2 regions of the Microbulbifer salipaludis genome follow, and region 1 is predicted to be linked to the other one. Evidence: predicted binding sites of a transcription regulator. Region 1 holds the regulator's gene; the other holds the start of a gene.

Region 1 (4,394 bases):
CGGCTGGCGGTCGATGGCATCGAAGTCCACCGCCGGGGATGTGGTACACAGTACGCCGATCGGGCCAGCACAGCCGGGCAGGCGGCAGTGAGGGATAGCAACGCCTTCGCCGATGCCGGTAGAGCCAAGGCGCTCCCGGGCAACCAGCTGGTTGAAGATCGTGTCGGAATCCAGATCGGGATATTGCTCGGAAATCGCCTGGGCGATGTTGAGTAACAGCTTTTTTTTGCTGCTCCCCGCCAGATGGCAAAGGCTCAGGCGGGGAGAGAGTAATGCTTCCAATGTCATAACGTACTGATGATCTAGCGGTGCAGGCCAGCCGGTAACCTGGTTATGTTACGACTAGCGGTGACTGCGTAACTTCTCTTTGTGTTTCAGCAGTTGCCGGTCGAGTTTGTCAGTCAGCGAATCGATCGCTGCGTACATGTCCTCAGACTCCGAATCGGCAAAAATATCCTTGTTGCCGCTCACGTGAACCCGTGCTTCGGCTTTCTGGATCAGTTTGTCGACGGAAAGAATGACCTGTGTATTGGTAATCAGGTCATTGTGGCGGGAGAGCTTGTCCAGTTTGGTCTGGCAGTAATCGCGAATGGCCGGAGTAACGTCTACATGGTGGCCACTGATATTGATCTGCATGGATTTCTCCTCATCGGGTGCAACACAAATCTGGCTGGACCCCCGCACAGGGCGGCAACCCTACTAGGAAGTGCGCCAGAATGGAAGGATACACTCAATGTATAGCCATTGGTTGTACAGAAAGCGCACACACGAAGGCGAAGAGTGCTTCCATATGTGACTGCCCTCGCTAAACCAGTCGTTTTCTCTCGCTGGACGAGGGAATGCCCATGGATTCACGGTACTTGGCCACTGTACGTCGCGCGACCTTGATGCCCTGGGAGTCCAGCTCCTGAGTGATTTTGTTGTCCGACAGCGGCTTGCGCGGCTGTTCGGCATCAATAAGCTTGCGGATCAGGGCGCGGATGGCGGTGGACGAGGCATCCTCCCCGGAGTCGGTGCTCACATGGCTGGAGAAGAAGTATTTCAGCTCGAAGACACCGCGGGGCGTGAGCATGTACTTCTGCGTGGTCACCCGGGAAATGGTCGACTCGTGCATGCCGATGGTCTCGGCAATGTTCGCCAGTACCATGGGTTTCATGCCTTCTGGCCCCAGTTCAAAAAAGCCCTGCTGCTTTTCCACGATGCAGCTGGCCACCTTGAGCAGTGTCTCGTGGCGGCTTTGCAGGCTTTTCAGGAACCAGCGCGCTTCCTGGAGGTTGTCGCGCAGATAGTTGTTGTCACTGGAGTTATCGGCGCGCTTGATCAGTGAGGCATAGGCGTCATTGATGCGCAGCTTGGGCGTGGTCTCGGGGTTGAGCTCGACGACCCAGCGGTTGTGCTTGCGGCTGACGATCACATCGGGCACCACATACTGGGGCTCTTCACCGCCGAAGGCTTCGCCCGGGTAGGGGGTGAGAGTCTGGATCAGTCGCATGACCTCGCCGAGCTGTGACTCGTTGAGCCGCGTGCGGCGGGTCAGTTGGCGGAAGTCCCGCTTGCCCAGCAGGTCGAGGTGCTGGCTCACCACCAGCAGGGCCTCGGTCATCCATGGGGTCTGTTCCGGCAGCTGGCGCAGTTGCAGCAGCAGGCTCTCGCGCAGGTCGCGGGCACCACAGCCGGCGGGCTCCAGCTGTTGGATGGTCTTCAGTACGGTCAGTACTTCGTCGGCTTCCACCTCGAAGGTGGCGGCCACCTCGTTTAGGTCCGCGTCGAGGAAGCCGTTGGGGGCGATGGCGTCGATCAGGGTTTCGCCGATGAGCTTGTCGATATCCGTCAGCGGGGTCAGGTTCAGTTGCCACAGCAGGTGGTCCTGCAGGCTTTCGGAGGCCGCGTTGCGCTGTTCCAGCGCGTATTCATCGCCATCGCCGCCGGTATAGCTGCCGCCGGTGTAGATATCGTCCCAGCGGGTGTCGACTGGCAGGTCGTCCGGGATTTCGCTGTTCCAGTCACCATCGGCCGTAGACTCGCCCTGCGTCTCGCGGGCAGCTTCCTGCGCGCGGGTCTCCGGCTCTTTGGTTTCGGATTGCGCAGGGGTGTTCTGGTCCTGATGGGGCTCGCCGGTGTGTTCTTCGAAGTCGGATTCCAGCAGGGGGTTGCTGTCGAGGGCCGACTGGATTTCTTGTTGCAGATCCAGCGTCGACAATTGCAGCAGACGGATCGCCTGCTGCAACTGCGGTGTCATCGTCAGCTGTGTGCCGAGTTTTAACTGGAGTGACTGCTTCATATGGGGGTTTGCCGGCAGAAAATTCTGGCATTGGCCCGCCGCAGCAGATTTGATGCTTGATGCGGCGGCGTAAAGCTCATTTCCTGCAGACTACCTTGCGGCAAATCGGAACACAAGAGGCAGCTTAAGCAATAAGCATGCCGAAAAATTTTGTGGATCCGGTCACAAGGTTTCTGTGTGTAATGGCGGCCTACAGAATGGGGTATCGTGAAGATGAACCCCTAAAAAACCGCTCAAATGGTGAATTCGTGTCCCAGATAGACATCTTTCACCTGTTTGTTTTCTGCTACGTCTCTGGGGTCGCCGGAGGCGATGATGTGCCCCTCGCTGACGATAAATGCGGTCTCGCAGATATCCAGGGTTTCGCGCACATTGTGGTCGGTAATCAGTACGCCGATACCGCGGTCCCGCAGATGGCGGATAATTTGCTTGATATCGTTGACCGAAATGGGGTCGACACCGGCAAAGGGCTCATCCAGCAGGACAAAGGCGGGGTTGGTCGCCAGGGCCCGCGCAATTTCAACGCGACGGCGCTCGCCGCCGGACAGCGCCATCCCCAGACTGTCGCGGATGTGGGTGATGTGGAATTCCTCCAGCAGGGCCTCAAGTTGCGCCATACGCTGGCTACGGTTGAGGTCCTTGCGGGTTTCGAGAATGGCGAGAATGTTGTCCGCCACGGTCAGGCGGCGGAATACCGATGCTTCCTGAGGCAGGTAGCCAATGCCCTTGCGGGCGCGGCCGTGCATGGAAAGACCGGTGATATCTTCGTCGTCGATCATGACCTGGCCGGCATCCGCCTGGACCAGGCCGGCGATCATGTAGAAACACGTGGTTTTGCCGGCACCATTAGGGCCCAGCAGGCCCACCACCTGTCCGCTGGATACGCTCACGGACACATCCTGAACGACTTTGCGTTTTTTGTACTGCTTGGCGAGATGTAACGCTTTGAGCGTCGGCATGGCGAATTCCGCTATCTAGTGCAGTGGCAATGGCCACATCTGTCTGGTGAGTTCTGCAGGCGCTGGCCCCATGGGGCGGATGGCCTACTGGCCGTCTTCGACCGGTTTGGGGGCGGGCTGCGCTTCGGGCTTCCAGATCATTTCCACGCGCTTCTTCTCCGATTGGCCCTGGGCCTGCATCTGCTCGCTATTGAGGTCGTAATCGATGCGCTCGGCGGAGAGGGTGTTGCCGTCCCGGTCGACGAAGGCTTCACCGGTCAGCTGCAGGGCATCGGTGCTCACCAGAAATTCAATCCGCCGGGCGCGCGCCTTGACCGGGCTGGTGCTTTCTTCCACCTGCTGCTGGAAGTGAGCGGGGGTGCCGATGGCGACCACCTTGCGGATTTCGCCGCTGGCATTGCCGTGTACCTCAACCCGGTCTGCGCGGATCTGCAGGGAGCCCTGGGTAATGACCACATTGCCGCTATAGACCGAGAGGTTTTTGCTGCGGTTGGCCTCCAGGTTGTCGGCGGATACTTTCACCGGCTGCTGGCGATCATTGGGTAGAGCCTGCGCCTGCAGGCTGGCCAGCGCGACCACCGCCGCCAACGTGGTTGCGAGCAGTGTGCGGGCGGCATTAGCGGACTTCATAGCGGCTTTCCACATCGGACAGAATTTCCACCTTGTCTTGTTTTAGATCGGCGCGCAGGCCCTTGCCGGTTGTGAGGTTGGGGCCGTCGGTAATGGTAACAACTTTGTCAGTCTCGGCGAATTCTTCGCGAGGCCTGATTTCGATTTTCGGTGTCCGCAGGGTAATACCTGGCCCCGGCAGCTCCTTGATGGAGACATCCCCCTTCAGTACGACCCTTTGCCCATTGTTGTAGGCGACACCAGAGCGCGATTCCGTGCGCCAGCGGGAGTCTTCGCCCTGGTAGAACATCATGCGTGGCTCGGTGAGGTCGGCCCGATCCCGCCGCGCAAACTGGAAGAAGGTGACGCGCTCGGCGTCGACTTCATAGGCGAGATTGCCGTTCACATCGTAGTGACGCGTGCGGGCACCCCGGATGATGAGATCCGCGGCCCTGTTGTGTTCCTGCTGGGTGGGGCGCTTGCCCATTAGCTGATCTGGCGGGCTCTCGGTAAACCAGAGTCCCAGGGTAATCAGCATCACCACA
Region 2 (4,394 bases), 380 kb from region 1:
CTGAGCAAGCTTGAAGAAGTGGGTGAAGCCGTACAGCGCTTCAAGGCCACCGAGAAACCGGTGTATGCCATTGGCGACAACTTCACCCAGGGACAATACTTTCTCGCCAGTCACGCCGACAAGGTGTACATGAACCCGATGGGCTCTCTGTTGGTCACCGGGTTTGGCAGCTATCGCAATTACTACAAAAGCGCACTCGACAAGCTGAAAATCAACTTCCACGTATTCCGCGTCGGTGATTACAAAGACTTTATCGAGCCCTACACCCGCGATGACATGTCCCCGGCCTCGCGGGAAAACAATGCCCGCTGGCTGCACCAGCTGTGGACCGAATACACCGAACAGGTGACCGGCCTGCGCAACCTGCCCCCCAATGCGATCGACAGCTACATTGCCGACCTGCCGGAAAACCTGCGCGCCCAGGGCGGCAGTTGGGCGGATGCGGCACTGGCCAATAAATTTGTCGACAAACTGCTCACCCGCCGCGCCGCAGTGGCAGAAGTACAGGAGCTGGTCGGCGTCAGTGACGCCGACAAGTCCCAGTACAAAGCAATCAATGCAATGGACTACTTGCGCCAGGCCAAGCTGACCGACCTGCCCGACCCGCGCCACCAGGCCGACAAAATTGGCTTGATCAGTGCCGCCGGCGCCATCATGGATGGCGAGGCTCCCGCCGGACAAATCGGCAGCGCTACCCTGGGCAAACTGATTGCGGAGGCGCGGGAGAAAGAGGTCAAGGCACTGGTACTGCGCATCGACAGCCCCGGCGGCTCAGCCTTTGCTTCCGAAGCCATCCGCCAGGAACTGCTGGCCACCCGCGAAGCGGGCATCCCGGTGGTCATTTCCATGGGTAGTGTGGCGGCCTCCGGCGGTTACTGGATCGCCGCAGGCGGCGACCGCATCTGGGCCTCCCCTTCCACCATCACCGGCTCGATCGGTGTATTTGGCGCCTTCCCCACCTTCGAAGACTCCCTTGAGCATCTGGGTATCTTCAACGATGGCGTCGGCACCACGGAACTCGCCGGCACCATGCGCCTGGACCGCGCGCTGCCCGAGGCTGCCGCCGATATCCTGCAGCAGGGTGTTGAGCACACTTACGCCCAGTTCCTGCAGCTGGTGGCGGGAGCCCGCAACAGCACCCCGCAGGAAATCCATAAAATTGCCCAGGGCCAGGTATGGACCGGGCGCACCGCCCACAAACTGGGCCTGGTGGATGAGCTTGGCAACCTCAAGGATGCCATCGCGGATGCCGCGCAGCTGGCAGAACTGGAAAAATACGAGGTGGTGGAAATCCAGCGGGAGCTGAGCCCCGGTGAAAAGCTCATGCGGGCACTGGCGGAAAACGTCGATGCGAGAATCGCCGCCAGCGTTGAGCAGAACCTTCCGCTGGGGGCCTGGTTCAGCAGCCTGCAGCCGGCCCTGCAGCCCCTGGCTGAACTGAAAACTTTCCAGGATCCACGCGCGCTGTACGTGCGCTGCATGCACTGCATCGCACCCTGATTGAAAATACTCCGCTGTACCCTGTGGTGCAGCGGAGCCTCCCCCTCTTTCTCTTTCTCTTTCTCTTTCTCTCCCTCCTCCTCTGCCGCTTCCGCCCCGGATACAAGGGCCCACAGAGACCGCACCACCCTCGCCGCACTAAACTTGTGCAGCTAAAATTGCAACGGGCAGGCAGCGAACCATTTTGAGGCGTTTTGAGGCGGATTACCGCACCCATTGACGTGACGGGATGAATTTCTTGCCAGTCAGCCGGCTACAAGCACCGCCATAGCTCACTTTTTTCCGTCTGGCACTATTTTTGGATTGTCATAGTAAAGCGCGGGCCCTGACGTACAGCCCACTGAGCGATAACTTGCACACATCAACCCGGAATCGAATGACACAATTACACAGCGAGGCACACCCCGAAACAGACATTCAGTGGCTTATTGCCAGTGATCTCGACGGCACCCTGCTGGACCACTTCAGCTATTCTCATCAACCCGCTGACGCAACCCTGGCCGCCCTGGAAGTGAACGCCATCCCCGTTATCCTCAACAGCAGTAAAACCCGCGACGAGATGCTCGTCCTGCGGCAGGCCCTCAACAACCAGCATCCATTTATTGTGGAAAACGGCTCGGCCATTTTCATTCCCCGGGGATATTTCCCCAACAAGCCCGAACTGGCACGGGAAGACGCCGAATTTTGGATTCTTGAGCCCGGTGCACGGCGCCAGGATATTCTCGCGTTCCTGGCCAAGGACGCGGAAAAAAACGGTGCACCCTACCTCAACTTCGATAGCGCCAGCACAGAGGAAATTGTTGCCGCCACCGGCCTGGCCACGCACGAAGCGGAAAGAGCCAACCAGCGCGATTATTCCGAGCCGCTGTTATGGCAAGGGGACGAGCAGCAGAAGCTGGCGTTTGCTGCCCGCGCCAATGCTGCAGGGTTTTCCACCCTGCAGGGCGGCCGCTTCCTGCACGTGCTCGGCCAGACCGACAAGGGGCGCGCCACCAACCTGCTGAAGAAAACCTACCAGAACTACACCCGGCGCGAATGCCGGCTGATTGCCAGCGGCGATGGACCAAACGATCTCGACATGTTGAATGTTGCCGATATCGCCATCATCGTCCGCTCTCCGGCGCATCCGCCACCGGACCTGCCCTATCACCCATCTCTGCTCGTCACGCGCGAGACCGGACCTCAGGGGTGGGCGGACGCCATTGGAGACATCTTCGCAGCCGACTCGCCCTACCCCGCGCAGATGCGCAACTAACCAGACGTACAAAAGGAAGCAATCCGTGACCGACTTTTTTCAGAATGGCGACATCACGACCCTGCACAACCTTTCCAACCGCAGCCTGGAAGATATGGAAGCGGATCTGATGCGTTTTTCCAGACAACGCCCCATGTCCCTGCTGCTGCCCTCCCTGTATTCAGAACTGGAAGGCGAAGCCCTGCCCCGCATCCTCAAGATTCTTGCGGAAGTGCCCTATCTGTCGGAGATCGTGATCGGCCTCGATCGAGCGGATGAATCCCAGTACCGCGATGCCCTCAAACAGTTCAGCATTCTGCCGCAGCATGTGCGGGTACTGTGGAACGATGGCCCGCGCCTGCGCGAACTGGACGCGCAACTGCAACGGGATGGCCTGGCACCCATGGACGCGGGAAAGGGGCGCAATGTGTGGTATTGCCTCGGCTATATTCTTGCCTCCGGCCGCGGCGAAGCCATCGCCCTGCACGACTGTGACATCGTCACTTACGATCGCATGTTGCTGGCGCGCCTGTTCTACCCGGTCGCCAACCCCCAGTTCAGCTACGAATTCTGTAAAGGCTATTACTCCCGCGTGGCTAACGGGAAAATCAATGGCCGCGTCTGCCGGCTGCTGGTCACGCCACTGATCCGTACCCTGAAAAAAATCTACGGACACACCAAGTACCTGGAATACATGGATAGCTTCCGTTATTCCCTCGCCGGTGAGTTTTCCTTCCGCCGCGACGTGGTCAACGACCTGCGCATTCCCAGTGACTGGGGCCTGGAGATCGGCGTACTGTCGGAAATGTACCGCAATTACTCCACCAACCGACTGTGCCAGGTGGATATCGCCCACGCCTACGACCACAAACACCAGGATGTTTCCTTTGACGATGAGGACTGTGGCCTGTCGAAGATGTCCATCGATATTGCCAAGTCGTTTTTCCGCAAGCTCGCCACCCAGGGCACCGTGTTTTCTTCGGAGACCTTCCGCAGTATCAAGGCTACCTACTTCCGCATCGCGCTCGACTTTGTCGAAACCTACCGCAACGATGCCATCATAAATGGCCTGAATTTTGATATTCATAAAGAGGAGCAGACCGTGGAGCTCTTCGCCAGCAACCTGGTTAAGGCGGGACAAGCATTTCTCGACAACCCCATGGAAACCCCGTTTATTCCCAGCTGGAACCGGATCACCAGCGCCGAGCCCGGTTTTCTCGAGCGGCTGAAACAGGCGGTCGAGGCGGATTATGAGGAGTACAACGGGTAACTGCCCAACCTGTTATCGGGTGCCAACTAACCAGACTCAATCACTGCAGGGAAACCGGGGGAGACCGTGAGCCATTCAAACGCGCCATTGCCGATCAAGGAGGTACTGCACCAGAAGGTGGTGGACCACCTGACGTTTATCTACCCGGACCTGGAGATCGAACCGATCGCCCAGGAACTGGTGCATACCATGCGGCTCGACGAAGATTGCCAAAGTCCCCTGGCCCATAAAAACCTGTGGGACCAGACCGACATTGCGGTAATTACCTACGGCAACAGCATCATCAGTGACCATCAGCCGCCCCTGAAAACCCTGCACCATTTTCTGCAGGCGCACTTCCCAATGCTGATCAATACGGTGCACATACTGCCGTTCTTCCCCTACACCAGT

What was found. Region 1 encodes sigma-54, which starts transcription at its own class of promoters, with help from an activator protein. Its sites were predicted from a motif close to TGGCACANNNNTTGCNNT; they were not measured.
Region 2: a site for sigma-54 is predicted at 1,788-1,805, ahead of JF535_RS09350 (HAD-IIB family hydrolase). Genes of this name have one in related genera too.

Annotation. Positions count from the first base shown of each region.
Region 1 covers NZ_JAEKJR010000002.1:507,034-511,427, forward strand. The annotation lists gene ptsN (PTS IIA-like nitrogen regulatory protein PtsN) at 1-288, opposite strand, end outside; gene hpf (ribosome hibernation-promoting factor, HPF/YfiA family) at 343-636, opposite strand; gene JF535_RS07790 (RNA polymerase factor sigma-54) at 806-2,281, opposite strand; gene lptB (LPS export ABC transporter ATP-binding protein) at 2,515-3,240, opposite strand; gene lptA (lipopolysaccharide transport periplasmic protein LptA) at 3,325-3,870, opposite strand; gene lptC (LPS export ABC transporter periplasmic protein LptC) at 3,857-4,394, opposite strand, start outside.
Region 2 covers NZ_JAEKJR010000002.1:883,091-887,484, reverse strand. The annotation lists gene sppA (signal peptide peptidase SppA) at 1-1,500, shown strand, start outside; gene JF535_RS09350 (HAD-IIB family hydrolase) at 1,877-2,755, shown strand; gene JF535_RS09345 (glycosyltransferase family protein) at 2,781-4,004, shown strand; gene JF535_RS09340 (alpha-amylase family glycosyl hydrolase) at 4,071-4,394, shown strand, end outside.